Regions from separate parts of the Roseibium sp. HPY-6 genome, predicted to be linked through region 3. Evidence: predicted binding sites of a transcription regulator. Region 3 holds the regulator's gene; each other region holds the start of a gene.
The links. The regulator PhoB, encoded in region 3, activates phosphate uptake and scavenging genes when phosphate is short. The targets are predictions, from matches to a motif close to TGTCATNNANCTGTCAT.

Region 1: the regulator PhoB is predicted to act here: its motif matches at 1,366-1,382, upstream of ABVF61_RS26315 (esterase-like activity of phytase family protein).
Region 2: the regulator PhoB is predicted to act here: its motif matches at 2,853-2,869, upstream of ABVF61_RS21760 (DapH/DapD/GlmU-related protein).

The regions. Positions count from the first base shown of each region.
Region 1 is NZ_JBEWCD010000003.1:79,078-89,600, reverse strand. It holds gene ABVF61_RS26325 (arsenate reductase ArsC) at 1-23, shown strand, start outside; gene ABVF61_RS26320 (multidrug effflux MFS transporter) at 31-1,230, opposite strand; gene ABVF61_RS26315 (esterase-like activity of phytase family protein) at 1,460-3,679, shown strand; gene ABVF61_RS26310 (LysR family transcriptional regulator) at 3,765-4,640, opposite strand; gene ABVF61_RS26305 (NADPH-dependent FMN reductase) at 4,789-5,358, shown strand; gene ABVF61_RS26300 (hypothetical protein) at 5,355-5,816, shown strand; gene ABVF61_RS26295 (cytochrome b) at 5,847-6,341, opposite strand; gene ABVF61_RS26290 (antibiotic biosynthesis monooxygenase family protein) at 6,338-6,748, opposite strand; gene ABVF61_RS26285 (MarR family winged helix-turn-helix transcriptional regulator) at 6,816-7,265, shown strand; gene ABVF61_RS26280 (methyl-accepting chemotaxis protein) at 7,347-9,242, shown strand; gene ABVF61_RS26275 (winged helix-turn-helix domain-containing protein) at 9,270-10,523, opposite strand, start outside.
Region 2 is NZ_JBEWCD010000002.1:2,321,202-2,331,724, forward strand. It holds gene ABVF61_RS21740 (HD domain-containing protein) at 1-530, opposite strand, end outside; gene ABVF61_RS21745 (helix-turn-helix domain-containing protein) at 579-1,151, opposite strand; gene ABVF61_RS21750 (VOC family protein) at 1,230-1,640, opposite strand; gene ABVF61_RS21755 (GFA family protein) at 1,637-2,074, opposite strand; gene ABVF61_RS21760 (DapH/DapD/GlmU-related protein) at 2,154-2,780, opposite strand; gene phnC (phosphonate ABC transporter ATP-binding protein) at 3,174-4,007, shown strand; gene phnD (phosphonate ABC transporter substrate-binding protein) at 4,063-4,980, shown strand; gene phnE (phosphonate ABC transporter, permease protein PhnE) at 5,254-6,102, shown strand; gene phnE (phosphonate ABC transporter, permease protein PhnE) at 6,114-7,451, shown strand; gene ABVF61_RS21785 (cysteine hydrolase family protein) at 7,525-8,067, shown strand; gene ABVF61_RS21790 (lytic murein transglycosylase) at 8,214-9,413, shown strand; gene parA (ParA family partition ATPase) at 9,552-10,193, shown strand; gene ABVF61_RS21800 (MG2 domain-containing protein) at 10,288-10,523, shown strand, end outside.
Region 3 is NZ_JBEWCD010000002.1:1,431,133-1,441,655, reverse strand. It holds gene ABVF61_RS18040 (efflux RND transporter permease subunit) at 1-1,862, opposite strand, end outside; gene ABVF61_RS18035 (efflux RND transporter periplasmic adaptor subunit) at 1,875-3,278, opposite strand; gene ABVF61_RS18030 (Hsp33 family molecular chaperone) at 3,456-4,430, opposite strand; gene argF (ornithine carbamoyltransferase) at 4,443-5,372, opposite strand; gene ABVF61_RS18020 (aspartate aminotransferase family protein) at 5,369-6,568, opposite strand; gene ABVF61_RS18015 (GcrA family cell cycle regulator) at 7,096-7,632, shown strand; gene phoB (phosphate regulon transcriptional regulator PhoB) at 7,733-8,431, opposite strand; gene phoU (phosphate signaling complex protein PhoU) at 8,502-9,200, opposite strand; gene pstB (phosphate ABC transporter ATP-binding protein PstB) at 9,232-10,029, opposite strand; gene pstA (phosphate ABC transporter permease PstA) at 10,041-10,523, opposite strand, start outside.

The DNA of each region.
Region 1 (10,523 bases), on a different contig from region 3:
AGATCGGCAAGTCGCAGGGCTAAATCTAACTTAGGCGGGCGCCTTCGCCTGCGGTTCAGGACGCAGCGTCAGGAGTGCGAGGACAAAGGCGATCAAGGCACAAGCTGCCACGGCACCGACCAGCGGCAGGGCTGTCCGGTCGAAAAACGGGCTGCAAATGAGGATCATCAGCCCGCCTGCAACCATTTGTAGCGTGCCGCCAAGCGAAGACGCCATGCCGGCATGTTCGCCGTGTTCCTCGAGCGCCATCACCATGGTTGGAGCAATCACAAGGCCAAGGCACGAGTTGCCAAGAAAAAACAGGGCCATCAGGACCAGCAGGTCGTCGAACCCGAGCCAGACCAGCCCGAAGAGTGATGACGTGGCCAACGCAAACCCGCAAACGGCCCAGAAGGCAACGCGGCCCATGCCGTATTTCTGGCCGAGACCGGCGGCAAATTGCGAGGCTGCGAAAAAGCCCACGGCATTGACGGCAAACACCAGCGAGAACCCGGTCGGTGAGAGCGCATACTGGGTCATGTAGACCATCGGTGCCGAGGCGATGAAGACGAAGAAGCTCGCAAGCGCAAAGCCGCCAATCATGGTCAGACCCATGAACCTTGCGTCCTTGATGAGGTAGATTGAGCTGCGGAGAAGCGCTGCCGCATTGATGCGGCTACGCCGGTCGGCAGGCAGCGTTTCCGGCAGCCGCAGCGCGGTCAGGATCATCGCAAGCAGTGCGATCAGGGCCAGGGCGCCGAAGATCATGCGCCAGCTGGCAAGAGATATGATTGCGCTTCCCGTGATTGGCGCCAGCAGGGGCGAAATGCTGATCACGAGCATGACAAGGGCCATCAGCCGCGTCGCTTGAGTGCCGGTGTGCAGGTCCCTGACGACGGCCCGCACAATCACCATTGGGGCCGCGGCACCGAGTGCCTGCACAAACCGGCCGAGCATCATCATTGTGATATCCGTCGCAAAAGCGCAGATCAGCGAACCGGCGATAAAGACCAGAAGTCCCATAAAGATCGGAGGTCTGCGCCCAAGCCAGTCGGCAATGGGGCCATATATGAGCTGCGCAACGCCGAACGCGATGAAGTAGACCGTGAAGGTCATGTGGGCGCCGGCATCATCCGTTCTCAAATCCTCAACGATCTGCGGTGTCGCCGGAAGATAAAGATCGATAGCGAATGGGCCAACGGCAGCCAGCAGTCCAAGGACCAGGGCCGCGCGAACGAATCCGATCTGCATGAGTACATCCAAGAGTGAGGGACGCGCGGTGCGCGCAAGCAATCCAAGCCTGCAACCTGAGAGGAATCACCGATGTTGTCCAGTGTTTTTTAGGGAAACCGCCTGATATCCGGCCGCATTATTTATTCGTGGGGGTGTCATCTAAGCTTCATGGAAATGTCACCGTTCTTGTAATGTGGCCCACTAGCTTGCGCGCACCTCAACCCAAAAAACTGTGGGAGCTAGTGCAATGTCAGACCTTCGCGGACGTTTTTTGAAAAGCGTCAGCCTTTCCGTTCTGGTCGGTCTTGGAGCCGTTTCGGCGGCACAGGCGGATTATTTCGAACGCATCAACACCTACCCCGTCTACAAGACCCTTCCGGACGGTGCGGACAAGGCGACCGAAACCGTTGCAGAAATCATTTATGCCTCCAAAGACGGACGGACGCTGGCATTCACGGACAGCCCGGGCGATTCAATCGTGTTCGTCAATGCTGCTAATCCGCTCAACATTCAGCCGATGGCCCGTGTTGACCTCGGCGGCGAACCGACATCGGTTGCCGTTGGCGACAAGGCGGCCTATGCCGGTGTGAACACCAGCGAAGACTTCATCAATGCGTCCGGTCATCTTGCCGTTATCGCCCTGAACGAAATGGGCGTGACGGCCAAATGCGACGCGAAGGGTCAACCGGACAGCGTTGCTATCTCACCAGACAGAAAATTCGTTGCGATTGCGATCGAAAATGAACGGGACGAGGACCTGAACGACGGTGTCATCCCGCAAATGCCCGCCGGTCATCTCGCCGTATTCGACCTTGACGAAAATGGCGTGCCGACCAATTGCGATGCCGTGCGCATCGTCGACCTGACCGGCCTTGCCGAAGTCGCACCGACCGACCCGGAGCCTGAGTTCGTTTCCATCAATTCCCAGAACCAGGCGGTTGTTACGCTTCAGGAAAACAATCACATCGCCGTTGTTGATCTGGCGAGTGGTGAAGTTGTCGCAAACTTTTCGGCCGGTGCGGCAACCGCCGAAAATGTTCCGGTGAAAAAGGCGCGCATGAGTGATGCTTCCGGGAGCAGTGAGAATGTGCTGCGCGAGCCGGATGCCGTTGCCTGGATCGACGACGAGCGCTTCGTAACCGCCAACGAAGGTGACTACGAGGGCGGTTCTCGCGGTTTCACCATCTGGAGCGCCAAAGGCGACGTCCTTTTCGACAGCGGCAACCAGATGGAACATCTGGGCATGTCCCACGGCCACTACCCCGCCAAACGTGCGCACAAGAAAGGCACTGAACCGGAAGGTGTCGCGGTCGGGTCGTTTGGCGGTGAAACGCTGATCTTCGTCAATTCGGAGCGCGGTAATTTCGTTGCCGTTTACAAGGATACCGGCGGCGCGCCTGAGTTCGTCCAGTTCCTGCCGACCCATGTCGGTCCGGAAGGTCTGCTGGCAATCCCGAGCCGCGACCTCTTCGTCGTCGCCAACGAGGTCGACAGTGCAGAAGACAATGTCCGCTCGCACATTTCGCTCTACAAGTTCGGCGCCGAGACACCTTCCTATCCGTCTGTTGTTTCCGACATGGATCCGGAAAAGGGCGCGCCGATTGGCTGGGGCGCCATTTCCGCGCTGGCGGCTGATCCGTCCGATGCAAACAAGCTCTATGCTGTCAGCGACAGCTTCTATGATGATGCCCGGATCTACACCATGGACATTTCGTCCAAGCCGGCAAAGATCACATCCTACGTGACGGTCACCGGCTTTGATCAGGAGAGGCTCGACCTTGAAGGGATCGCGGTTGCCAGGGACGGCGGCTTCTGGCTGGCTTCCGAAGGCCATCCGAAAAACGAGCGCGAGCATCTGCTTCTGAAAGTCGGAACGGATGGTGTCATCTCGGAACAGGTCACGCTTCCGCAGAGCCTGATCGATCAGGCGAAGCGCTTTTCCTTCGAAGGTGTTACCGAATTCGAGATGAACGGCCAAACCCTGGTGGCTGTTGCCGTTCAGCGCGAGTGGAACGACGACCCGAAGGGGTACACCAAAATCGCGATCTACAACCCGGCGGACAAGTCCTGGGGCTTTGTGCACTATCCGCTCGACGCTCCGAAGAGCGCTGCTGGTGGCTGGGTAGGTCTTTCGGAAATCGTTTCACTGGGCGAGGGTGACTTCGCCGTTCTGGAACGCGACAACAAGGGCGGCGAGAATGCGGCGATCAAGCAGATCACCGTCATCTCTCTGAAGGACGTCGTTCCGGCGGAGCATGGCGAAACGCTTCCGGTTCTGAAGAAGCGCTATGCGATGGACATTCTGCCGGCGATGGCCGAGGGCAAGGGCTGGATACTGGACAAGCCTGAAGGACTGGCTGTCACAGCGGACGGCAAGCTCATCCTCGTGACCGACAACGATGGTGTCGATGATGCTCCGGGCGAAACACAGCTGATCAATCTCGGCCCGGCATCGCGCCTGAACTAAGCCGGCTTCCGGCTCACGAAACTACTACAGAGACCCGGCAGCAATATTCTGCCGGGTCTTTTTGCCTCTTGGAAAGTCAAGCCTCTCAATTGGAGTTTTGGCTGTTGTCTTTTCTGACAAAGCGCAGAAATGCCTGGATTTTCGCGGTTCGGTGAAGATCGACATGCGTTACGATCCAGACATTTGCCGCCCACCTTATCCTGGGCGGCAGGATTTCAACGAGCTCCGACCGGTTCTGAGCTTCGTGTTCAGGCAGGAAACCGAGGCCAAGACCCGCGCACACGGCCTCAAACTGCACCGGTACTTCGCTCGTTTGCAGTGACAGTGAAGTTTGCGGAACGTGCGTGCGCATCCATTTCGAATAGGGGTGCGCCGTCGGACGGCTGACCGTTCCGACGAACTCATGGCCCTCGAATGCCCCGTTCTCCGGATATCCGAAGCGTTCGATATAGTCCCGGCTCGCGTAAAGACCGAAACGGATCTGATAAAACGGAAGAACGACGTAATCGGTGACATCAGGCTTCGGTCCGGCGCGGAACGCGATATGCGCTTCACCGTGTTCGAGCTTTGCAAGTCGTTCTTCCGCGACGAATTCCACGGCTATTTTCGGGTGCGCAATGTGGAATTTCCTGATGGCCGGAATGATCAGTGACGCAATGCCACCGAGAGCTGTAATCGTCAATTCACCTGACAGGAGACCGGCGCGGCTCCGGTTGCGGCCCTCAAGATCTTTGAACATGTCTTCGGCCCGGCTCGCCACTTCAAGCATGTCACGACCCGCGTCGGTGAGGGCGTAGCCGCGGGCATGACGGTGGAAGAGCGTTGTCCCGAGTGCATGTTCCAGCGCTTCAATGTGACGGTTGACAGTCGCGCGATGGACCCCGAGTTCGCTTGCAGCGGCGCTGACGGTGCCTGTTTGAGCAACCAGCATTGCCGTTCGAAGTTCGGTCCAGTGTTTCATCGTCGCAGCCTTTTACTTGTGCGCGCTGATCGCTCATTTGGTGCGCGAAAGCCGCTATTGCGCGCAGCGATGCAGCATAACACCTTATCGCACGGGACAGAACCAGAGCACGTCTTGGGACGTTGCTTAAGGGCGATGAGGTCTAGGAATGCGATTGCTGGCATTTGCGGCGACAAACAGCCGTCAGTCGATAAACCGGCAGCTCGTCGAACTGGCCGCCCTTCAGTTCAAGCGGGATATGCGCACCGATGCGCAGATCGAGTTTCTTGACTTGAATGATTTCGAGATGCCGATTTACTCCGTTGACCGGGAGAAAGAGCGCGGTGTGCCGCTGCCGGCACGCGTCTTTTTTGAAAAAATAGGTAAGGCGGATGCGCTGCTGATCTCGTTCGCGGAACACAACGGATTTGTGACGGCGGCCTGGAAAAACCTCTTCGACTGGATGAGCCGGATAGACACGAAGCTCTGGCAGCACAAGCCCATGGTCATCCTGGCTGCAACGCCGGGACCGAGAGCCGGTGCCAGCGTCTTGCAAAGCCAGGAACTGCTGGCACCCCATTTCGGCGGCATCCTTCGCGGGGCTGCCGGAATAGGCCGATGGGGAGATGCCTATGACCCGGGAGCTGACAAGCTCATCAATGAAGAGGATCGTATCGCGCTCACCTCGGCTTTGGCGGCGATTGCAGAAGAACCCGTTCACGAGAAGGACCCAAAATGAAACCGGAACACAAGATCGCGTTGAAAGTCGCTTCCATCCTCTGGGTGATCTGGGGTGCGGTCCATGTGCTTGCCGCAATCTTGATCATCCCAGTCGACCCTCAAACGGCAATCGGAAACATCGCTGACGCCGTCGACAAGGCGACGCTGGTCGGGGAGTATCCGGAACCCCTGTCCGGCATCCTGTCGCAACATGGCTGGAACCTTGGCTGGTTTGGTGTGACCACAATCATCGGTGCCGTGTTCATCTGGCAAGGCAACATGACGGCGATCTGGGTAACAGCGCTTGTCGGCGGGCTGGCGGATGTCGGTTATTTCGTCTTCATCGATTTGCCCGGTTACGCCAATTTCATTCCTGGAACGCTCATGACACTCGTCTCAGGGTCTGCGGTCCTGCTCAGCGGCTGGGTTTGGGTCGCAAACCGGCGCTTGCAAGCGCCAGGGAGTTCTGCCCCATAAGATCGGCGGGCAATCCTTTACAGACAGGCATCAGGGTTTTTCCAAACTGGCTTCCCGACGCCAATGCCAAAGGGCGGCGGCGACGTGCAGCCCGATGAGACCAGCCAGACATATGGCCGCACCGTGGTGCAGATTGCGCGGCGGCAGTTCGGCGAAAACGCGCAGGTCTACGAGCTTCCCGCTCACGATTACAGGGAACGATCCTGAGAGAGCAATCATCGCGGCTCCGCTTGCCAGAAGGGCAAGCGGGACCAGTCGGAGAAGCCCATGCACCATGTTGGCGCTTACAGCCTGAATTTTGGAATGAACAGGAAATCTTTGTTCTGGAGCGCCTTTCACGAGCCAGAGCAAAACGCGTATCAGTGAAAGAAAACCGGCCAGCGCTCCCAGGCCGATATGAAGTTGCATCGCAATCGGCGAAAGGGTGCCGGAACGTGTCATCAGGAAGCCAGAGCAAAGAGCGGCAAGTCCAAGGACCGCGATGAACCAATGGAGGGTCCGGCTGAAGGATCCTGTCCCGTTCATTTTTCCAGGCCTCCGTCGCTGCGGACGACCTGGAATAGCGCAGCATGAAACACGGTCCCATTCATCTCCTTGCCAAGACTGCTTTGCCGCATTTTCGAAATGGCCGCGTGAAAAGCTTCTGGGCTTTCCCATTTGGCCATATTGATCAGCTGAAACCTGGCACCCGGATCAAGTGCCTGATGCAGACTTGTCGAAATGTAGCCGGGCTGCTGGCGCAGGAAGTTTCTGGCTTTTTCCCAGGAGCCGATCGTTGCATCGATCCGGTCCTTGGGGACCTCAAAGACATTGATCAGCGTGACGGGTTCGCTTTGTGTCAGGTCGTTGGCCATGGCAGGGGCTCCTGAGTGGGTGTTGGTAAGGGCCAGGATCGCGAGAACGAGTGATTTGCTGCGAGTTCGTTTTGTCATGTTTGCCTCATTTATATAGCAAGCTATGTTTAATTATATAGTATGCTATTTATCGTATATGCAAGACATGACGTTCGAAAAAGATTCCTCAGCCGGTTATCTCGCCAACCACATGGCGCGCCTTTTTGCTGCCGGGCTTCATCGGCGGATAAAGCCGCTCGGATTGTCTCCCGGCGTGTTTCCAGCGCTCATCGCGCTTTGGACCAAGGAAGGCCAGACGCAGAAGGCTCTCGTTAAACTGCTGGATATCGAGCAGGCGACACTGGCCAATACGCTGTCACGCATGGAGCGGGACGGACTGATCGTCCGCCGGGCAAGCGAAGACGACGGCCGCGTGCAACAGATCTTCCTGACGGAAAGGGCAAAGTCGCTGGAGAAAGATGCACTGGGTGCAGCGACACTGCAGAATGCGGAAGCTCTTGCGGATTTCACCGAGAATGAAAAAGCACAATTTCTCGAGTTCATGCGCCGCGCTATCGCTGCCATGCAAGGACTTGAAAACAGCGGGAACAAATAAGCGCGGCGTGTTTCGAATTTATTGGTAATTTCAGCTTAGCTTTTCTCTCAATGCGTCCCAATGCGATTCGGGAGATTTCCATTGACCATCCGCAAAAGACTGTTCCTGCTGGTTTTTGTCCTGACCTTGCCGATCGTTGCCTGTGCAGGTTGGATCATCATGTCGGCCTATGACGATCTGGCGCGGGACAGTGCCAAGCTTGCGGGACTTCCGGCACTGGACGCGGTCTGGACATCCTCGGTCATGAAAAGCAGCAACGGATTGCCGGACGGTGTCCTTTCAAACTATCCGCTCTGTGCGCCCGAGAAGCTGCCGGACAACGCGGTCAAAACCCTGTCGGCAGGGCATCGGCTTATTGTCTGCATCGGTGAAAAATCGGGTGTTCGGGCAAACCGCTCACCGGAAGCAAATCTTCTCGCAGGGCTGGTTGCCGGGCAGCTTTCCGATCTCGTTGTGCGCACAAACGCAGTCGTGCGGAACAGCGACAAACTGTCCGAGAAGCAGGAGCTCAGCCATTTCGATACAATGTCTGTGCTGGTCGGTGCGGGGCAGTTCAAGGTTCTCGCAGATGAAATCAGCGGACTGACAAAAGGTGACAACACGGTGCTGTCCGGTGACGGAGAAACACCTTTCGCCAATGCCGCGAAGACATACCGGCAGGCCAGCGGGAAGTTCCAGGGTGCGCTTGCCAAAGTCGCCTCAAAAGTGAGCCAGGGCGCGGATGGCACGACACTTGATCTCGCACCTCTGCGCGAGCGGCACACTGCGTTTCTCGCAGCGATCGACGGCTTGCAAGAGGTCAGTGCCGTTGAGCTTCAAACCCGTCTCGAAGCAATGGTTTCCGGTTCAAAAATCCGGATGTGGGCTGTGGCCGCTGCCCTGGCCGTTGTGTTTGTCATCGCATTCGGTGTGGCGTGGCGCTTCAGCAGTTCCATCCTCTATTGCATTCACTCCCTCAACTGCGGCATTCGCAACCTCGCCGATTCCGATGGGTTGGAAACAGATCTGCCCTTCTCCTATGGACACACGGAAATATCTGAAATCGCGCGGGCCGTCGGTTATTTTCGGGATCGGACGATTGAGCTTACAAAAGAGCGGCAGCGCCTTGAAGGTCAGGCTGCTGCCGAACGCCAGGCGCGCGTCGAAAAACTTATTGAAGACTTTCGTTGCCGCGTGACCGACCTGCTCGAGGATGTCGATAATGCGCTCGGACACATGAAAAACACGTCTTTTACCCTGGAGGACGTCGCGCAGAATGCGGATCAGCGCGCGCGTGCCACGGCAGCTGCGTCTTCGGGCGCATCGGAGAATGTCGATGCGGTCGCGGAGGCGGCAGAAATTCTGGCCAACGATATCGCCGCGATCAGCCGGCGGGCGCAAGATGCCACGGATATCGCACAGGCCGCGAACCAGAATGCCGCGGCTGCCAACGCGGAAATCGAGAGCCTGGCGGAAATTTCAAGATCGATCGGCGAGATCGTGTCGCTCATCAACGCAATTGCCGACCAGACCAATCTCCTCGCGCTCAACGCGACCATTGAAGCAGCACGGGCTGGCGATGCAGGAAAAGGATTTGAGGTGGTCGCCGGTGAAGTGAAGACCCTCGCCGGTCAGACCGCATCTGCGACGGAGCAGATCAGCGAGCAGGTTGCGCAGGTTCAGGGGCGGACAGGCCGTGTTGTGGAGGCAATTGAAAAAATTATTGCCGACATCGGCGAAGTGACGGGCTGTACCACGCAGATTGCCGATGACCTGGAAGCCAGGCGGCAGTCGACTGATACGATCAAAGGGAATGTGCTAGAGGCCGCTGACCAGACACGTTCGGTTGTCGGCGATATGGCGCAGGTTGAAGAAATCGCACAGCAGTCAAGCAGCGCGGCTGCCGATATGGGAAGCCGTACAGGAGATGTTGTTGGCCGCACCGAGGACCTGCGCAAGGAGATCCGCGAGTTCCTGAACGATGTTGCCGCAGCATAGTGATCCAGATCGCGGCCGTTGAACGGATCAACTGGATTCAGCAGTTTCTTTGAGGCCGGCTTTGCGCAGGCCTTCGACATAGGTTTCGATCTGTTCTTCCTTTTTGAGATAGAACAGATGTTTTCGGGCAAAATCGACCGAGAACTCGGGCTTAGATCTTGTCAGGTCAGCAACGGCGCGAGCAGCCTGTTTCTCTTCCCCCAGCAGTCCAAGAGCGGCAACGAGGTGGGCCTGAGCCCAGTATTGCGCGTTCGGGGTCTGCACCGACTTGCGTGCCCAGGAGACTGCTTCCTGAAACTCGCGGCGGAAGAGATGCGCCAGTGAGCGATAGGAATAAAACGCCCACCGGAACGGATCGTGCGGACTGAGCCGGATTGCAATTTCAAACTGCTCGATCGCCTCGTCGAGCCGCCCTTCGTAAGCCAGTGAATCGCCCAGCCCACAATAGGTCACCGCGAGATAGGGGTTCAGATCGACCGCATGTTCGAGCGCGTCGATTGCCAGTTCATATTCGCAACGTGCCAGATAGACCCGTCCGATCGTGAAGAAACTGTTCGCGTCCTGATCGTCCAGTTCCAGCGCGCGCTTGGCGGCCGCCAGGGCTTCGTCCATGCGCTCGTCGTCCGGGGCGGCGTCAAAATAGACCATGCTGAGGACAATGGCGTAGGCCAGTCTCGAATAGGCGCTTGCGAACTCGGGATCGAGCTCGATTGCGCGGCGAAGAAAGTCCTGGCACCTTTGATTGGCGTCGCTTGTGAACTTGTAGAATTCGGCAACACCGAGCTGATAGAGATCCCAAGCCCCCAGGTTTTTGCGGGGCCGCCTTTCCGCCTTCCGTTGTTCGGTCATGCCAAGCTCGGATTCGATACGCGAGGCGACCAGCTCGGTGATTTCGTCCTGCAGATCGAAGATATCCGTCATGTCCCGGTCGAAGCGTTCCGACCACACATTGTTTTCGCTGTCCGCGTCCACCAGCTGAACGGTGGTACGGACCCTCTGACCTGCCTTTCTGACACTGCCGGTTACGATGTAATCGGCACCAAGTTTTTCGCCGATGACCCTGATACCGTCCGATGAATTGCGGAAGGAAAAGCTTGAATTGCGTGCAATCACGGTCAACCAGCGGTTCTTGGAGAGCGCTGTGGTGATGTCCTCGGTGATCCCGTCCGCCAGATAGTCTTCTGAAGGTTCCGTGTTCAGGTTGGCGAACGGCAATATGGCGACGGATGGTTTCATCCTCGCCTGTTTGTAGATGTCCGGCTCCGGTGGTGGTGGATCGTT
Region 2 (10,523 bases), 890 kb from region 3:
GTACGTGAACGCCCGTAAGTCATATTGAACTCGTGAAATTCGACACTTTGGGGTGGCATCAACTGATGCTGCAAAATCGTCTCGAGCTTGTCGAAGGCCTTGGCGAGGCAGGCCTCCGGTGTTTCAGCTTGCGCGTATTCGTCCCAGAGCGCGAGCATGTCTGCGCCGAGGTCTTCAGGAAGCTCGCGGCAAAGGATCAGAAAGTCCCGGCGTTCGCGTTCCTCACGATCATCACCTTCCTGCTGCAACGGTGCTGGCACGTCGCCGGATATCGCTTCGCCGAGATCATGTATCACACACAGTTTGACCAGCTTCAGAAGATCAATTCCGGCCAGTTCTCTTTCGAACAAGAGGACCATGAGAGAGAGCCGCCAACTGTGTTCGGCGGTGCTTTCCGGTCGTCCCTGGCGCGTTGAGCCGGAACGCAGGGTGTCTTTAAGTCTCTCGCTTTCCTGCAGGAAAGCGAGGATCCCCTCGAGCCGGGGATGAGGGATGGCTGCCGGCGCGGCTGCGAGATCGCTTTTGGTCATGGTGCAGATACTAGCGATCTGTTTGAGGATTGCGACGGTCTGAATATTTTATTCAGCGGCAACCGTGTCATCGCGCACCAGACGTGCGTACCGGCCATCGGAAAGCGCGAGACGGGATATCCGGATACGGCTTTGCGGGATGGTGAGTTCCGCAAATTCGGCACGCTCGGTCTGATAGACAATGTCCGGTCCGAGCGGCTCGAACCAGCCCTTTTCATCGAGCGTGTGCTCGACTTCGCGTATGCTTTGCGATGCGAACCGCCACAATGGTTTGTCCATCAGTTCGGCGACCGGTACGTGCCAGTTTTGGGTGCGCTTGGGAGACGCGGCAAGCAGCCGGTGTGTCAGGTCGCATACAAGATGCACTGGTGTGGAGGCAAAGGAGACAAGCTCCAGGAGAGCCCGGTCCGAAACTGTTTCCGGGCGTGCGCGCAGCAGGCGCGTGATCTTGCGCCGGTCTGTTTCGTCCGGTTCCAGCACGCCGCTTTCCCATCTGGAGATCCGGCTTTGCGACACTCCCAGATCTGCTGCCAAAGCCTGTTGTTTGACGCGGTTCAGAACCCTCCATCTGCGCAGGGAAGGGCCAAGGCTGGATTGTAGTACTGCGGTCTCTTCCGTCATGACGCTATCATAGCGTTATTCATCGAGCCATGGGAGTGCATCAGGTGGTGGATTTCGGGGACGGCTCTTGGACGCAATTCAAGGCGCCTTGAAGGCCCGGCTCGAAATCTGGATGGCATTGCCGTCCGGATCCTTCGCGTTTGCAAATTCATAACCGTCTGCCTGGTGGATTGTCCCGAATTTCAGACCTTTGTCCGCGCAAGCGCTGCTGAAAGCGCCGACGTCTTCCACATCAAAGACAAGCTTTAGGGAAACCTGCCCGAGTTTCTGGGCCTTTCCGGCCTTGTGAAGCAGAAGCCGGGCACCGCCGTCTTCCATGAAGAGCTCGGTGAGCCTGTCTTTTGGTGCCGTCATCACCTTGAAGCCGAAAAAGAACGCATAAAAAGAAGCGCTCATTTCCACGTCGCGCACGTAGAGAATGATCCGATTGATGCCGAGGGCCGGCGATTGGCGTTGATTTGGTGCTGCCAGCCCTTCCGTTGCGCTCATTTTCTCAGTTCGCCTTGCGTAAAAGCGATCGAAGGATCGGATGAGTGCTCGACTTTGTCACCTTCGATGGAAACCCAGTCGTGTTTGCGGTGCTCGTAAACGGAAAACCTCGGACTTGGAAAGTCCGGGTCCGCGAAAGCACCGACCGGGACGGCGATGACGCCGGGCCAGCCCTCGATCACGAAAGCAAGCGTAGAGCCGCAAACCGGGCAGAAGCGATAGGTCGCGACATGCCCGCTGTCGCAATCCCGCTTCCACTCTGAATAGTTGCCGGAAAGGGTCACCTGATCGTCGGGCCAGCGCGCCTGCAGACCAAAGGCACTGCCGGTTCGCTTTTGGCATTCAAGGCAATGGCAGGCGGAAACGCGTACCGGTGTACCTGTACAGACCACACTGAGTTGTCCGCATCTGCAAGACGCACTTCGCTTCATCATTCGCCGGCTCCCACGCTGCCTTTCCAACAGCAAAGCACCTGGCGGCGGGAGAATTCAATAGGGGTCGTGTCGAACACACCTATCGATATTTTTCAATAAAGGCATCAATCGGCAGGTTTCTGAAGTCGGGCAATCGTTCGCGCAATTGCGGGTGGGTCCAGTCCCACCAGGAGATCTCCATGAGCGCTTCTTCCTGCTTTTCGGTGAACCGCCGCTTGAGCGTCCTGGCTGCCACGCCGCCGACCACGGTGTAAGGCGGAACGTCTTTGGCGACGACCGCGCCGGCGGCGACAATGGCGCCTGTACCTATGGAAACGCCGGCAAGAACGGTCGCATTGTGCCCAATCCAAACATCATGTCCGATGGTGACCCAGTCATCTTTGCGCCATTGAAAGAAATCGGCGTCGTCGTCTCCCAGGTCATAGGCGGCAGCGCGATAGGTGAAATGGTGCTGTGAGGCGCGCCATGTGGCATGGTTGCCCGGATTGATGCGCACACGGCGGGCAATCGAACAGAATTTGCCGATCGTCGTCCAGACGACATCACCTTCCTGAACGATATAGGAATAGTCTCCCATCTGGCTTTCGCGCATCTCGGTGCGCGCACCGACCTCCGTCCAGATGCCCAGGTCGCAATTGAGCACCTTCGCCTCAGGGTGAATGTTCGGAGCTTCGGTGAGGGAAGACTTCTGTGTTGGCGCAGACATGGCGAGTCCATCTGTTGTCGATTTTGGGAGCTGTGTTTTAGCGGGGACCGGGGTCGTGTTCGTGAAGGTTTGATAACAGCGGTATGACGGATATTGCTTTTTTGTCGGGTCTTGCGGCACGTAATTGATTTCATACCGTGCTTTTGGTGGAACAACGCCACCGCGAAAACTCTGATGGTTGGGCGTAGAAGTGGTGCCGCGGAAAGGCCGTAGTGCTCTCGCAAAGCTTCGGAATTTTAGTTATCCAGCTAACTCAGGAAAAGCAGGAAGCTCTTCATGTCATTGAATTGACATGAATTTTTAGCCTCACCGTTAAAAACTTGTCATGTATTTGTAATCGAGCAGTGGCTCTGTCCCCCGGGCGCTTAAGGCAAGAACGGACAGGGCTAACGCGTGATTCAGTTTCAGGACGTCACCAAGGTTTTCGGATCTCGGACTGCGGTAAACAAAGTCAGTTTTAATATCGATGAACCGCAAATGGTCGGCATTATCGGCCGCTCGGGTGCAGGAAAGTCGACCTTGTTGCGGATGATCAACAGGCTGACCCCGGCCTCCGGCGGGGAGATCTTGTTCGAGGGCCGCGACATATTGCGTCTGAAAGGCGCCATGATGCGCCGCTGGCAGCGCGATTGCGCAATGGTGTTCCAGCAGTTCAACCTCGTGCCGCGCCTCGACGTTGTCACCAACGTCATGCTCGGACGTCTCAACGGTCACGGAACGCTCAAGAGCCTCTTCAACATTTTCAGCGCTTCGGATGTCGCCGATGCACTCGCTGCGCTCGATCGTCTCGGCATCGTTCAGGAAGCGACCAAACGCGCCGAGGAATTGTCAGGCGGACAGCAGCAGCGTGTCGCTATCGCGCGCGCACTGATGCAGCAGCCGCACATGATTCTTGCCGACGAGCCGATTGCATCGCTTGACCCCATGAATGCGAAAATCGTCATGGACGCGCTGCGCGAGATCCACGAACGCGACAACAAGGTCGTGATCTGCAACCTGCACACGCTCGACACCGCGCGCACCTACTGCGACCGGGTGATCGGAATGCGGGACGGTTTCATCGTCTTTGATGGCAAACCGGAAGAACTCACGACCGGTGCAGCCCGTGAAATCTACGGGGCAGATGAGAGCTTCAACGAGGCAGCAACATCCACTGCCATTGATGCCGGTCGCGCCGTTACCCAGAAATCCGCCGGTGCGATGACCCCGGCGGCAGCGGCGGTCTAGTCCGCTTGCGCACCTTTAAACGTCATCTGATCCAGACCCTCGGGGAGTGTCCCAAATGAAAATCGTTTCCAAAGTTGCTGCGCTTGCTGCTGTCAGCATGATCGCTCTCAATGCGTCCGTTGCCGGCGCCGAAGAGATCACCGAGTTCCGTATCGGTATCCTGGGTGGCGAAAACGCCTCTGACCGTCTGCGCGCCTATGAGTGCCTTGAGCAGAAAACGGCCGACCTTCTCGGTGTTCCGGTCAAGCTCTTCGCACCTGCCGATTACAACGGCGTAATCGAAGGCCTGCTCGGCGGTAACCTTGACCTTGCCTGGCTCGGTGCCTCCAGCTACGCCAAGGTTTACCTGACCGATCCGGAGGCAGTCGATCCGGTTCTGGTCAAGGTCAATGTTGACGGCGGCTATGGCTACTACTCCATCGGTTTTGCCCGCAACGACAGCGAAATCAACTCGCTGGAAGACATGAAGGGCAAGGTCTTCGGTTTTGGTGATCCGAACTCCACATCCGGATACCTGATCCCGTCCATCGCTATTCCGCAGGAAGGCTACTCGATGGAAGCCGGCGACTATTTCGGCGACGTCGTCTTCACCGGTGGTCACGAGCAGACCATCGTTGCCGTATCCAACGGTGACATCGACGCAGGCGTGACATGGGCTGACGGTCTCGGCGAATGGGAAGACGGTTACAACTCCGGCGCTCTGCGCAAGGCATCCGATGCTGGCCTTGTCGACATGACCGAACTGCGCCAAATCTGGCAGTCTCCGGTGATCCCGGAAGGCCCGATCGTTCTGTCCAAGAAGCTGCCGGAAGACGTCAAAATCAAGATGACCGGCCTGATCGCGTCCTTGAATTCCATTGATCCGGATTGCGCCTACAACATCGCCGCCGGTGAGACCAAGGGCTTCATGCCGATCACGCACGAAGCTTACGTCAACATCGTCGAAGCCCGTAAGGCCAAGAACAAGAACTAAGGTTCAGTCGAACCTGAACACGGGCCGGACGCCGGCCCGTGTTTGCTTGAGGCCCGGCGCTGACTGTCATCGCCGTTGATGCAGAGCTCAGAGCCGGGATCCTGTGCTCACAAGACTGACGTCTCAACGGGAATGTTGTTGCACTTTTAGTTGCCGGGTCCCTGCAGCGGTATGCGCTCGCGGCAGCGGTCGCAGTGCGACAAGACCAAAATCTCACTGCGCAGCATTGCGTTGCTGACACGCGAAAACTGTTTCACAGAAGGCTCCTCGAACATGGCCGTTGCCGCTCTCGAACAGGAAATCCTGATACTGCGCAAACGCCGCCAGCTTTACTCGTTGATCGGGTTGCTGCTGGTTGTTGCGGTGCTTGTTTCCGGTTTCTCGAAATCCAACGAGATGAATTCCGGCGGCTTCCTGCAAGGGCTTTCGAAGTTTTTTGACTATCCAGGTGAAATTGTCGCCGAAGCCTGGCAGGCCGGGCCCGCGTTCTTCGGGCTTATTTTGACCTTTGTCCCCGCGATGCTGGAGACGCTGAACATCGCCGCGGTCGCGACGCTCTTAGGCGGTGCGATGGCGGTAGTGCTTGCAATGGCTTCGACGCGTAACGTTGACAGTTGGGGACCACTCATCCCGGTCGTCCGCCGCATCATGGACATCACAAGGGCCTTTCCCGAACTGATCATCGCGCTGTTCCTGATTTTTGTTCTCGGGTCCAGCCCCGTTCCAGCGATGATCGCGGTCGCGATCCACACGGCAGGGGCGCTCGGTAAACTCTTTTCTGAAGTCAACGAGAACATAGACCGAAAGCCGATCGAAGGATTGTCTGCCTGCGGCGCGAGCTGGCTGCAGCGCATTCGCTACGCCGTGATGCCCCAGGTGGCTCCAAACTATCTGAGCTACTTTCTGCTGCGTCTTGAGATCAACGTTCGTGCATCTGCCATTCTCGGCTTCGTCGGCGCGGGCGGCATCGGACAGGAACTGCGCCGGACAATCGGTTGGGGGCAGGGCGCAGGGGATGAGACAGCTGCAATCTTCGTGCTTCTGTTCTGCACCATCATGATGATCGACCAGGTCTCGTCCTACCTGCGTGGCAAACTCGTCGGCTCTGGCCGGGCGCATTGAGGAACTTCATAATGGCTGTCGACACACTCAATGAACCGGTCTTCGACCGAGAAACCGTGTTCCGCAATGTTCGCCGCCGGGCCTGGATAACCATCGGCGCACCTTTGGCGATCGTTCTTTATCTGGCATACACCTGGTTTGCCTTTGGCGTACCGGATCTGCTCGCAAAAGCGCAGCCCGAAAGGGCGGTAATTCTGGCGACTGACAGTGTCGCCTACAAGGTTCATGTCACCAAGCTCCTGCGGCGCGACATCATGGAAGTCGCCATCGAAGGCGAGCGCCGGGCGACCTACGGCCAGGAAGATCTGCCGGAGTGGGTCGAAGTCGACGGGACAGATGCTAGTGTCGACCTCGGCGACGGCTATGAAGTCACGATCACCGGCAAGGTGATGGAGTTCTTTGTTCCCGACTATGGAAACATCAAGGTCACCGCAACGAACAACGGCGTCACCACCGAATTGCCGCCGGGTCCCGTTCCGGAGTGGTTGAAAGACGATCCGAGAAAGTTCGACGCACGCCCGACGCTGGACCGGCGTGTTCAGGTAACAAAGACAAAGATCGAGGTGCACAACTATTTCGGAGGATGGGAGAATTTCTGGTTCTCATTTCAGTCGGAGCTGCACGGCATGCCCTTCAGCCAGCTTTGGGCACTGGCGCTTTCGAATGAACGCATAGATCCGTCGCAGTCCAATATGTCGCTGATCATGCACGACTTTCTCGGAAATCCTGACTGGCAGCATGGCGAGGTGTTCACGGCTCTGTTCGAGACGATCATGATGGCCGTTCTCGGCACGCTCATCGCCGCCCTCGTCGGATTGCCGCTGGCTTTTCTGGCTGCGCGTAATTTCACGCCATCCATCATCTTGCGTTTCGGCACACGGCGTTTGTTCGATTTTCTCCGCGGTATCGATATGCTGATTTGGTCGCTGATCTTCATTCGCGCCTTTGGGCTCGGTCCGCTGACCGGTGCCCTTGCGATTGCCTTTACCGACACCGGCACACTGGGCAAGCTGTTTTCCGAAGCATTGGAGAATATCGATAACAAACAGGTCGAAGGTGTCAGGGCAACCGGAGCCAGCCAGATTCAGCGCTATCGATTTGGTGTCATTCCCCAGATCCTGCCGGTTTTCGTGTCTCAGGTTCTTTACTATCTGGAATCCAATACGCGATCCGCGACCGTCATCGGGGCACTCGGGGCGGGCGGCATTGGCCTGATGCTCGTTGAGACCATGAAGACGTCCCGCGACTGGGAAAACACCAGCTACATTATCATTCTCACGATTGTGGTCGTGATCATGATGGATCAGGCCTCGGGATGGCTGCGGCGCAAACTCATCGAAGGCAGGTAGCAGGCCGTTTGTAAGTGGATTGCCTGCGGCTTTGAGCGTTGCGTTTTGCCAGCCTTCGTGATTCGGTGTGTGCATGCAGGATGTACCGGGCACGCAGGCAAACATCGGATTGCTGATCATTGATGTGCAGAAGGGTTTTGTCAGCCCCACGACCACGCACATTCCGGCAATCGTCGAAGAGCTGCAGGAAGCTTATGCTCATGTCGCGGCTTCAAGATTTATCAATCGGCCTGACTCGCCGCATCAGCGGTTTCTCGGCTGGAAGCGCTTGCTGCCGGACACTGAAGAAACCGAGCTCGCCTTCACGCCTTCATCGCAGGCCTTTGTTTTTGAAAAGCCGCAATATTCGGCGGTTTCGTACGATTTGCTGCGGTGGGTCCATCTCAATCGGCTTTCGGAAGTTCACCTGTGTGGCATCGACACCGAGGTTTGCGTGCTCACCTCGGCAACGGCGTTGTTCGAGATCTCCATCAAACCGGTCGTGCTTGCGTGGGCTTGCGCGTCCGGTGGTGATAGGGAAGGTCATACCGCCGGGCTCATTGCACTCCGCCGGCTTATCGGCCGCGACAATGTCTGGGCGGATGCAACAGGCAAAAGTCAGCTCAGCACCGAATAGTCAGGATTTTGTGAGGGAAGGTACGGTTTTTGCCGTTCGCCGGCGGATGTATGGGGTTAAGTCCCGCGTCATCCCTTTTTTGCCGCATTTCCGTCGTGCGATGGTCACAGCATCGAAATGACGATTCAACGCTCTTGGAGGGGCACATGCCGTCAACAGGCTGGAAGAGACTGGCAGCACTCACGCTCGGATCAGGACTGATACTGACCGCCCATTCCGGAAGCGCATTGGCGATTGAAAGCTGCGTTGCCTCGCTTAAGAAAGAGGCGGTTTCAGCGGGCGTTCGCCCCGACATCGCCGATCGCATGCTGAAAAACGCCTCGTTCGATGAAAAGGTCATCAGGTTCTCGACGTCGCAGCCGGAGTATAAAACCGAGATCTGGGACTATATGGCCTTCCTCGTTGACGCAGAACGCATCAAGGACGGCAAGAAAAACCTGAAGAAGCATCGCAAGACACTGAGCGCGATCGAACAGCGCTATGGCGTCAACCGCCACGTGGTTGTCGCGGTCTGGGGCATCGAGAGCGACTTCGGCCAGTTCAAGGGTGACTTTTACACTCCGCACGCGCTCGCAAACCTGGTTTGTGCGGGCAAGAGACGGCAGAAATATTTCAGGGGCGAATTGATCAAGACGCTTCAGATCGCCTCGCGCGGTGACGTTCCGGTCGGTGATTTCCAGGGCTCCTGGGCAGGTGCCTTCGGACAGACCCAGTTCATGCCCAGCACCTATAACAGTCTTGCCGTCGATTTTGATGGCGACGGTCGCAAGGATCTCGTCAATTCGGTGCCGGACGCCCTGGCATCAACCGCAAACTTCCTGAAGAATGCCGGTTGGCGGGAGAGCCGCGCGTGGGGCTATGAGGTCACGGTACCGGCCGGATATTCCGGACCAACCGGACTGAAAAAGCGTTCTGCATTGTCGACATGGGGACAGCGCGGCCTGAAGAAAGTTGGCGGAGGTAATCTTTCGGGCAAGACCGAAGCAGCTTTGATCCGCCCGGCAGGTGCAAACGGCCCTGCTTTTCTGGTGACGCGTAACTTCAACGCCTTGCGCTCATACAACGCGTCGACCTCCTATGGCCTGGCGATTGCCCTTTTGTCGGAACTCGTTTCCGACGGCGATCCGTTCGCGACACCCTGGCCCACCGATAATCCGGGACTTTCCCGGGCTCAGCGGCTGGAATTACAGAAATTGTTGAACAAGAACGGTTTCAATGTCGGTGAACCGGATGGGAAGGTCGGCCCGCTGACCCGGGCGGGAATTCGCAAGGCCGAAGCCAAATACGGGTTGCCCGTCACCGGGCGGCCGTCCTGGAATGTCTACTCGGCTCTTGGCGGCAAATAGCCGTTTGATCCGGTTTAAGGGGAGCCCGGACGTTCTGTCGCATTCTGAGTTTGCGTGATTTCCGCGTTTTGCAGCATTGTTTTGTTGCACTGCGAAAAATCGCATCGCAATATACGCCGCAAATTTTGGAGAATTGCGATGTCCGGTCGAATATTGACAGTTGCTCAGCAAAAGGGCGGGTCCGGCAAAACCACGCTTGCAGCCCATCTTGCTGTTGCACTTGCCAAACAATCGGGCGAACCGGTCGCCATTCTGGACGTCGATCCACAGGGTTCTCTTGGGACCTGGTTCGAAGCGCGCGAGCAAAATCTCGGCGAGGATGAAACAGGTCTGGAGTTTCGCACGGCATCCGGATGGGGAGCGCGGCGTGAGGCCAGATCATTGGCGCGTTCTCATGGCTATGTCGTGGTTGATACACCGCCGAAAACGGACACGGACGCCAAACCGGCAATCGATGCAGCTGACTACGTCATTGTACCTGTCCAGCCGACGCCTGTTGACCTTTGGGCAACCTCGCAAACGATCGAGCTTGCCGCGCGGGAAAGCACACCCGCGCTGCTTGTCCTCAATCGCGTTCCCCCACGCGCTTCTTTGACAGGCGAAATGGCGGAGGCGATCGCCGAATCCGGGTATGACACACTGGAAACACGCCTTGGAAACCGGACAGTCTTTGCCTCCGCAATGGGCAAGGGTTTTGCCGTGACTGAAGACGCTCCGTCCAGCAAGGCGTCGCAGGAAGTCGCCGCTTTGATTGATGAACTGGTCGCCAGGATCGGCTAGCGACCTGAACAGGACCGACTGATACAATTTTATGCCTTGTCCTTGTCACGTTCCGGTGCCTTGATAGAAGAAATCTCGGTCCGGGAGGACAGGCATGTTTCTTTTTTCTAAGTTTTTCAATCCAGAACGGTCATCTTCAGTGTTTCATATCAACCGATTGCCCACCCTTTTCTTCAGTCTGATTCTGTTGGGTGCTACTGCGCTTCAAGGTCCCGCGGCGTATGCGCAGGAAAAACGCATCGTCACAATCGATGATGCCGATTTCTTTGGCGGTGACTACAGAACGGTCAAGGATGTTGATCTGGAAGGATGCAAATCCGCGTGCCTTCA
Region 3 (10,523 bases):
ATGGCTGCAATGGCGACAGCAAGCGTCGCATAGCGCCAATGCACGGCCACAGAGACGAACGCGCGGAACGGGTAGTCACGTATCCAACCGAAGCCATTGTCAAAGCCGCGGCGGAACCAGCCCGGTCGATCCGGATCGTCGCGACGCTGCTTCTTCCGGCGCAGGACCATGAGCAGGCTTTCAAATGCAAGTGCCGCTGAAAAGCAAAGGCAGATGATGATCATCTCAAACACGACCACCCCGACTGAGTCCCTCAGAGCCCTCAGCGGATCGTCGACAACATCAAGATAGGGCGGCACGGAGATGTCTGGCTGGGCCACCAGTGCGCTCAGGAAAAACGCCGGTATGCCAGCGACCAGGACGACGCGCCACCAACTCCAGCCCGGTTGCTTGCCGAGCGCGTGAGACAAGTGGCCGGGGAGCACAAGAAAGCACTCGATCAAGGACGCGATAACAACCGCGACGACGACGACTGGCAAGGTGCCCATGATCTGTCCGAGCACATCGCCGATCAACAGGATCGGTAAGAACGCGGCAATGGTCGTAAGACTTGCCGCGAAGATCGGCGCCAGCATGGTGGTTGCACCGTTGATCGCAGCTTCGTTCGGATCATCGCCCATGCTTCGGCGCGTCGCCGTGTGTTCACCCACGACAATCGCATCATCGACGATGACACCCAGCATCATGATGAGCGCAAACATGGAGATCATGTTAATGCTCTCACCCATCAGCCACATGATCCCGAGCGTCGCCATCATCGCAACGGGAATACCTGCCGCGACCCAAAGCGCGATCCTTGCATTCAGGAACAGAAACAGGATCGCAACCACCAGAACCAGACCTGTCAGTCCGTTTTCAACCAGGAGCGTAATCCTGCCTTTCACAGCGTCGGCACGCACATCGTATTTCAGTATTTGAAGGGATTGAGGCAGCTGCAGAGACACTTCGGCAAGATAGTCGTCGACAATCTGTGCCGCCTTCAGGGTGTCGGTCATTTCCGTGCGCAGGATCTGCAGTTCAATCGCCCGGGTTCCATTGGAAAAACCCTGATTTTCGTTCGAGTCAAAATCCCGGACGACAGTGCCAATGTCGTCTACGATCGTTTTTTCACCCGATGCAAAGGACTTGACTTCGACGCGTCCGACGGCTTCCGGCGACCGCTCTTCCGACAACGCCCGGATCTGCCGCTCGACGGCACCATCCAGATTGCCGGCGGGCAAATCTATCGTGTTGCCGGCAATCTGACCGGCGACATCGGAGATGGTCAGATCCAAGCGGCGGAGTTCCCGTTCAGGGATCTCAACCAGATACTCCGGCGCGCGGAACCCGGACAATTCGACCTTGTCGATCCCCCTGGACAAAAGATCGTCCCGCATCTGACGGGCGAACACTTTGAGCGCCTGTTCCGAGAATGGTCCGCGCAAGGCAATTGTCGCAACACCATCTGTGAATGTGGAAGCGGATATGACCGGGGTTTCTGAATCGAGTGGCAGAGTGGTGACACCGGACACCGCCTGCTCAACATCGGAAAGCGCCTTTTGCATATCGGTGCCTTCGATGAATTCCATCTGGACCGATGCCGCGCCCTCGCGGCCGTAGGAGACGATCTCGTCGAGCCCGTCGATAAACCGCAACTCCGGTTCGATCACTTCCAGGATGTTGGAGGCAACGTCCTCCGCACTCGCGCCAGGCCACGCGATCGAAACAGAGATCCGATCCGTCTTGATCGTCGGGAAGAACTGCGTGTTCAACTTGGCGAGTCCATAAGCGCCGAACAGGACCATCACGACCATGATCAGATTGGCGGCATTCGCATGGCGAACGATCAACTCAAGGAAACCACGGGAGCGAATGTTTCTCATCGAACAGCCTCGCTATTCGGCTTTTGCACTGGGACCGGCGGCTGACTGCGTGCCAGCCGCTGCCGCGCCTGTCACATCATTGACCAGCAATCCGGCCCCGGCTTCGGGTATCCGGGTGGTCAGCAGGGTTTCGCCCGGTTGCAGGTCGCCGCTGACGAGTATGAAGCCGTCATCGATCGCAAGAGCATCAACTTCGCGCGGCTCTAGCCTGTCGTCGACGACGACATAGACCGTCCCTCCACCGTAATACGCGGTCTCCGGAATTCGGAAACTGTCGGGATAGGTCCGGTCCGGCAGGGTCACTTCTACAAAGGCACCGGGGCGAAGAGGAACGGCCGCGTCCGCGCTGTCGATCACGGCGATCACTTCGACACCGCCGCGCGTGCTGGCAACATCCGCGCCGATCCGGCTCACGGTCGCCGGATAGGAGACAGCCTTGTTGCCGAGATACCAGGTCACTTCCACCGGCCGGCCTACGACCGTTCCGCTGTCGGCAAGCAAGCGCCCATACTGGTTGTCGGAGAGCGTAAAGCGCACCTCGAACTCGTCGCTGCTGTAAAGCGAAACAACCGCGTCGTTGACACTGACCAGGCGTCCCGGTTCGGCAGCTTCCGTGCGCACAATCGCATCGAAGGGCGCGCGCAGCACTGTGTTGTCCAGCTGGCGATTTGCGTTTTCAAGTCCCCATTGGAGACGTTTGAGCGTCGCGGTCTGCTGGACAACCTTGGCTTCTTCAAGGGCGAGCGAGTTCTGACGCTGCTCAACTGCCTGCTGGCGCTGCGAGACAAGCAGGCGCCGGTCATCAACAGTTCTTTCCGTTACCGCGCCCCGTCCAATCAATTCCTCCGCGCGCTCCAGATCCCGCTGTGCGAAATCAAGCTGTTCCCGTGCTCGGACAACATTGGCTTTTTCAAGTTCGACGCGGCCTTCGCTCTCCACGAGGCCCGCGCGCGCTTCGGCAAGATTGGCCTCAGCCTCGGTCACCGCGCCCTCGTAGTCAAAGCGGTCGATGGCAAGAAGAACATCGCCCTGTGAGATGTGCCCGCCTGCCTTGAGATTCGGATGCGCCTCGGTTACTTCCCCAGCGACAAGTGCCCGCAATTCAACTTCACGGCCCGCAGTCGTTTCGCCAAAGACATTGATATCCGGCGCGAAACTTCCCTTTTCAAGCGTTGCCGTCTCGACGGCGTAGCTGCGTTCCACGATAGGGCGCTTGGGAACCTCGGGCTTCGTCGCGACCAGGGTCTTCAGTCCCTGGAAGGCACCGAGCAATATGGCGAACGCAATCAGCGCCTGCAGCAGCGCTTTGAGAATGAGCATAGCCCGCTTCCATCCGCCGCCAGATTGCGGATCGACGGGTGGAAGGACTTCAGAGACCGGTTTGTTTCCGGAGTCCTGAGGCAAAGACTGCAACATGTTTCAGCGTTCCGGGGCTACCAAATATTGTTCGGGCTAAAGACTATCATGCATGGGGATAAGATTTACTTCGCACTGCGAAATTCAAGACCCGGATACGTCCCGAAGTGCCAAAACGCACCCTGAAAATTGTAACGGAATATGTCTGAACAGCCAAAATCGCGAATTTTGACGCAATCACGCCTCAAATTCGTATTTGGCATTACAGAACTCGCAGGTCACAACGATCTTGCCATCCACGGTCATGTCCGCGATTTCGTCTTCCCGGAACCCGGCAAGAACACCTTCGATTTTTTCCCGTGAACAACGGCATTTGTCTGACAGGGGCTGCGCGTCGAACAGGCGCACGCCGCGTTCGTGGAACAACCGGAACAGCAGCATTTCGACACTGACTTCCGGATCGGTCAGCTCGACATCCTTTACGGTGTCGACCAGAAACTTTGCCTCCACCCAGGCGTCATCTTCCTCGACCTCATGCGGCAGCGTTCCTTCCGGAGCGTCTCCCGGATCGATGTCCGCCTGACGCAAGCGCTCAGGTGCTTCCGGCAAGAACTGGATCAAAATACCGCCAGCTGTCCAGGTTTTGGCATGGCCCTCACCTTCTCGGCGCGTATAGAGCTCGCCGACACCAAGGCGGATCTCGGTCGGAATCTGCTCTGAGCGTTCGAAGTAACGGCGCGCTACTTCTTCCAGCGATATGCCATCGAGCTCCACCAAGCCCTGATATCGCTGCATGTGCTGGCCCTGATCAATGGTCATGGCCAGGTGTCCGTGCCCCAGCAATGCCTCCGGCGTTGCCTTGCCTGCCTTCGCCAGGGTTTCTACGCGGTCAGCGTCGAATGTCGCGCAGGCGCGGATCGCATCGGGGGATGCGAAATCGACGACCAGCATCGATACCGGACCCTCGGTTTGGGTCTGCAGGGTGAAACGACCGTCGAACTTCAGCGACGTTCCAAGCAAGCCCGTGAGCACAATTGCTTCCGCAAGCAGGCGGGAAACCGGTTCGGGATAGTCATGCCGTCCCAGAATGCTCTCCAGAACAGGACCGAACGCGACCGCCCGGCCACGTACATCCAGTTCTTCCACGGCAAAGGGCCGGACAGCGTCCAGCCCTGCGGGCGCGATACCCAGTTCTTCAAGATTCAGTGCCACGTCGGCTATGCCTCAACCTTTGCCGAAACACCAGGCAAGAATGCCCTTTTGGGCATGGAGCCTGTTCTCGGCTTCGTCAAAAACCACGGAATTGGGACCATCCATGACTTCGGAGGTAACCTCCTCGCCGCGATGCGCCGGAAGACAATGCATAAAGATAGCGTCGCTGTTTGCCTCGGCCATCAGACGATTGTTTACCTGGTACGTGCTGAGGAGGTTGTGACGGGACTGTGAATCGTCGTCGCCCATGGACACCCAGCAATCCGTAATCACGCAATCGGTTCCCTTGACCGCCTCATATGGGTCTGTCGTGACCAAAATGGAACCACCCTTTGCGCGAGCCGTGTCGATCAGCTCCTGGGGCGGCGCCAGTTCGCCCGGCGTCGCGATCCGCATTTCGAAGTCCAGTCGTGGCGCGGCGTGTACCCAGGACGCCAGCACATTGTTGCTGTCGCCGGTCCAGGCAATGCTTTTGCCGCTGATTGACCCGCGATGCTCTTCGAAGGTCATCAGGTCCGCCATTATCTGACAGGGATGCGAGACTTTCGTGAGCCCGTTGATCACCGGGACAGTCGCGTGCTCGGCAAGCTCGTTCAATTCGCCATGATCGAGAATGCGGATCATGATGGCATCAACAAACCGCGACAGGACCTTGGCCGTGTCACCAATGCTTTCACCACGGCCAAGCTGCATTTCCGCGCCGGTGAGCATCAGCGTCTCACCGCCAAGCTCGCGCATTCCGACATCGAACGAAATCCGCGTACGGGTGGAAGGCTGTTCAAAAATCATCGCAAGTATCTTGCCGGCGAGCGGTCCCTCGCCCCGGCGGACACCGTTTCGCGACGCCTTGATCCTGCGCGCTGTATCCAGAATAGCGCGCAGTTCATCTCCCTCGAAGTCGGTGAGGTCCAGAAAGTTCCGGTAAGCGGCGTTGGCAGTCATTCGGCCGCTCCTTCCACAAGCTTTGCCTCAACCGCGATCGCTGCCTGCTCCAGGCGTTCCAGTGCCACAGAGATTTCGTCTTCGGTCATTGTCAAAGGCGGCATGATACGCACGACGTTGTCACCAGCTGGAACGGCCAGCAGTCCAGCGTCTCGCGCCGCGGACACGTATTCCGCTGCCGGCACAACGCATCTGAGCCCCAGCATGAGACCCGTGCCGCGCACCTGATCCAGTACCTTTGGGTGGCTGTCGACGAGCCCTGCCAGTTTCTGCTTGAAGCTGAGGCCCTTTTTCTGCACCTCTTCGAGAAACCCGTCCGCCAAAACAACATCAAGGACCGCATTGCCAACCGTCATGGCCAGCGGGTTGCCGCCGAAGGTGGTGCCATGGGTCCCGGGAGCGAGAGCCGAAGCGGTTCGCTCGGTTGCTAGGCACGCTCCCATTGGAAAGCCGCCACCGATGCCCTTTGCGACGGCCATGATGTCCGGGCTCACACCGGCCCATTGGTAGGCGAAGAGTTTTCCAGTGCGTCCAACACCCGTCTGGATCTCGTCGAAGATCAGCAAGATGCCGTTGTCGTCGCAAAGCTGCCTCAGCGCGCGCAGGAATTCCGGTTGGATTTCACGAATGCCGCCTTCACCCTGGATCGGTTCAATTGCAAGCGCCGCCGTGTGCGGGCCTATGACCGCCTTGAGCGCATCCAGGTCTCCTGCCGGGACCTGGTCGAAACCCGGTGCCTTGGGACCAAACCCTTCCAGGTATTTCGCCTGGCCGCCGGCCGCAATCGTTCCAAGGGTCCGGCCGTGGAACGCTCCCTCGAAGGTCACGATCTGATAGCGATCGGGTTCGTTGTTGTCATAGTGATACCGCCGCGCGCATTTAATCGCAGCTTCCATCGCCTCTGCACCCGAATTTACAAACAGCACCCTGTCGGCAAATGTCGCCTCAACGAGGCGCTGTGCCAGACGTTCGCCGTCCGGGATCTGATGAAGGTTGGAGACGTGCCAGAGTTTGGCTGCCTGCTCCTGAAGCGTCTTGACCAGATGCGGATGGCCGTGCCCGCAGGAATTCACTGCGATGCCGGAACCGCAATCGAGGAATCGTCGGCCGTCCTTGGTAACCAGCCAGACACCTTCCCCATGATCAAATGTCAGATTTGATCTTGCATAGTTTCCAAACAGCGCAGTCGCGGACATAACCTCTTTTTACTCCTCAGAGCACCCAGCCTCCTTTTGAAGGCAGGTGAAATGCTCTCTACATGGTGTCATCGATCAAGCTCGAACGCCAAACCGCCCAGGCCGATATTTCCCGTTTCCTGTTGCGGCACTTGCCCGGGAAACGAGCCCGTTTGATCCGGTGCGCTTCACGAGTGCGGACAAGCCAAAACGCAACGTGCCGCCCCGATGAGGCGGCACGTCGCAAGATGCTTATACACCGCGCGTACCGTTGGCTGTCAATGGAAATGCTGCTGCCGGCACTTAAAGTCACGTTTCGTGAAACGCTGGAAGGCCTTACCATAACTGGGGAAAAGTCCGCTCATCCCCAACTGGTTTGGGTGAAGCGGTTGCCTCACAAATTAACGTTATTGTAACCTCTGGCTCATCAAACACGAGATCTCGTGCGGCACATCACCAAGAGGCACAAGATATGCCAAAATTAGGCATGCTAGAGCATGTCTGACACGAGGTTAATGGCCAAATGGCCGAACTAAAGGGTGCGGGCAATGAGTTGGACGAACGAACGGGTTGAACTGCTCAAGAAACTTTGGAGCGAAGGCCTGAGTGCAAGTCAGATCGCAGGCGAACTCGGGGGTGTGACCCGCAACGCCGTGATCGGCAAGGTGCACCGGCTCGGGCTTTCCGGACGTGCAAAGACCTCAAGTTCCAGCGCAAAGCCGCGCCGGCCGCGCACCGCCAGCCCCGCTGCAGGAGCAGCACCAAAGAAACCTGTGCAGCAACCGCAGATGATCGGAGCTACGGCACTCAAGGTGGACACGTCACCTGCACCTGTCGCTGATATCAAGCCTGAGTTGGAACCCATGCCCGAGATGGTCATTCCGATTTCTCAGCGCGCAACGATCCTTACGCTGACTGAGCGGACCTGTAAGTGGCCGATCGGTGATCCTGCGACGGACGATTTCTATTTCTGTGGCCGCGTTTCCGATGCTGGCGTTCCTTATTGTGCATATCACTGCAAGATCGCTTATCAGCCTGTTGCTGACCGGCGCCGCGAGCGAAAGACGGTTGCGCAGGCCTCCTGATATTTTCCTCAACCATTGAAAAACCCGCCTTTGTGGCGGGTTTTTTGTTTTGGACAAAAAGTCCGTCGGGTTTCGGTTAAGTATTGCCCGCGAGAACCTGTCAGCTGGCAATCGAGAACTGGTCATTGAAGGCGTAGCCTGCGCCACGCACGGTCCGGATCGGATCCTTCGCCTTGCCCTTGTTGAGCGCCTTGCGCAGCCTGCCAACATGAACATCCACCGTACGTTCATCGACATAAACATCGTGACCCCAGACACCGTCCAGAAGCTGTTCACGCGAGAACACGCGGCCCGGGGAAGTCATCAGGAACTCAAGAAGCCGGAACTCGGTCGGCCCCAGGTGTATTTCCTTGGTGTTACGGCGAACACGGTGGGTTTCACGGTCGAGTTCAATGTCACCGGACCTGAGCATCGTGGAGACGACTTCCGGACTCGCTCGGCGCAGGATTGCGCGCACCCTTGCCATGAGCTCGGGGACCGAAAAAGGCTTTACGACATAGTCATCGGCACCAGTCGACAGACCGCGGATACGTTCTGCTTCCTCGCCGCGCGCCGTGAGCATAATGATCGGCAAACGTTCGGTGTCTTCCCGTGCCCGCAGGCGCCGGCACAGTTCAATTCCGGAGAGCCCGGGAAGCATCCAGTCCAGCAGGAGCAGATCCGGCAGGCTCTCCCGCAGGCGGATTTCGGCTTCGTCTCCACGGACACAGGATTCGACCTGGTACCCTTCCGCTTCCAAATTGTATCTCAAGAGAAGGCTGAGCGGTTCTTCGTCTTCAACGATCAGCACTTTCGGCATTCGTTCACGCTCCGATATTACCGGCCGGCACACGCATGCCGGCCGAAAGAGTCCCGCAGTCTTTCAGTGCTTAGCCAGCACTTGTTGTTTCATCAAGCTTTTCACGGTCTTCGGGAAGCCGTTCGCCGGTGACCATGTAGTAGACGTTTTCCGCAATATTGGTTGCATGGTCACCGATGCGCTCGATGTTCTTGGCGCAGAACAACAGGTGCACGCATTGAGTGATCACGCGCGGATCTTCCATCATATAAGTCAGCAGTTCACGGAACAGGGACGTGTAGATGGCGTCGACTTCAGCATCGGCCTCCTGCACCCGGCGAGCTGCTTCCGCGTCGCGTTGCGTGTAGGCGTCGAGTACCAGCTTTAGCTGGCCGAGCGCGAGTTCCGTCATGTGTTCAACGCCGATCGCCAGCTTCTTCGATTGCAGATTGCTGTCGATCGCAATCGCGCGCTTGGCGACGTTTTTCGCCAGATCACCAACTCGCTCAAGATCGTTGGCGATGCGGCTTGCCGCGGTGATTTCGCGAAGGTCCTGCCCCATGGGCTGACGGCGCGCGATCATTTCGATCAATTTTGCCTCAACCGCCTGGTGCAGCGTATCGAGCCGTTCGTCGTTTGCGACAGTGGTCTTGGCGAGTTCGTGATCCTGAGAAACAAGAGCTGCGACCGCGTCGGCAAAGGCGCGTTCCGCGAGGCCACCCATTTCGGCGACCTTACCGGCCATTTCCGTCAGTTCCTCGTCATATGCCGAGACAATGTGTTCAGACATCCTGTGTCCCTTTCCGATTTCGGAAAACCGCTTAGCCGAAGCGGCCAGTAATGTAATCCTGAGTGCGCTTGTCTTTCGGATTTGTGAAGATGTCCTCCGTCGGACCTTCTTCAACCAGAATACCCAGGTGGAAAAAAGCTGTACGCTGAGAAACACGCGCCGCCTGCTGCATGGAATGCGTCACGATGACAATGGTGTAATTCTCACGCAGCTCATCGATCAACTCCTCGACCTTTGCCGTGGCAATCGGGTCAAGGGCCGAGCAAGGTTCGTCCATCAGGATCACTTCCGGGCTGACCGCAATGGCGCGCGCGATGCACAGACGTTGCTGCTGCCCACCGGACATTCCCGTTCCGGGCTCGTCCAGACGATTTTTCACCTCTTCCCAAAGGCCGGCTTTCTGGAGGCTCGAGGACACTATGTCGTCGAGTTCCGCCTTATTGCGGGCGAGACCGTGGATACGCGGACCATAGGCGATGTTGTCGTAGATCGACTTCGGGAACGGGTTCGGTTTCTGGAAAACCATCCCGACCTTCGCCCGAAGCTGCACCGGATCGACTTTGGGGTCGTAGATATCTTCGTTGTCGATCTTGATCGATCCTTCCACGCGGCAGATATCAATCGTGTCGTTCATGCGGTTGATCGTGCGCAGGAAGGTCGACTTGCCGCAGCCGGACGGGCCGATGAAAGACGTCACCGAACGCGGTTGGATTTCAATGTCCACGTCCTTGATGGCATGTGTATCGCCATAAAAGACCTGAACCTTGTTTGCGGATATTTTGCTCTCGGTCATTTCGTTCGCCTGTTCAATACTCGGCATCTCGTTCATCGCATCAATCCTTACCAGCGGCGTTCAAACCTGCGGCGCAGGATGATCGCGAGAATGTTCATTGAGAGGAGGAAGATCAGGAGGACGATAATTCCACCCCAAGCTTTCTCAGTAAACGCGAGATCGGACCGCGCCGCCCAGGTGTAGATCTGTGCAGGCATTGCCGAATTCGGCTCGGTGAAGCCGGCGATGAAGCCATCCGGGTAACCGCGCGCGACGAACCCGACCATACCGATCAGAAGCAGCGGTGCCGTTTCGCCCAGTGCCTGTGCCAGCCCGATAATGGTTCCGGTCAGAATGCCGGGCATCGCCAGCGGCAGCACGTGATGGAAGATCGCCTGCATCTTGGAAGCGCCAACACCGAGTGCTGCGTCCCGGATGCTTGGCGGAACCGCCTTCAGCGAAGCGCGCGTGGAGATAATGATCGTCGGCAGCGTCATCAGCGTCAGGACCAAGCCGCCGACCAGCGGCGCAGATTGAGGCAAATGCATGAA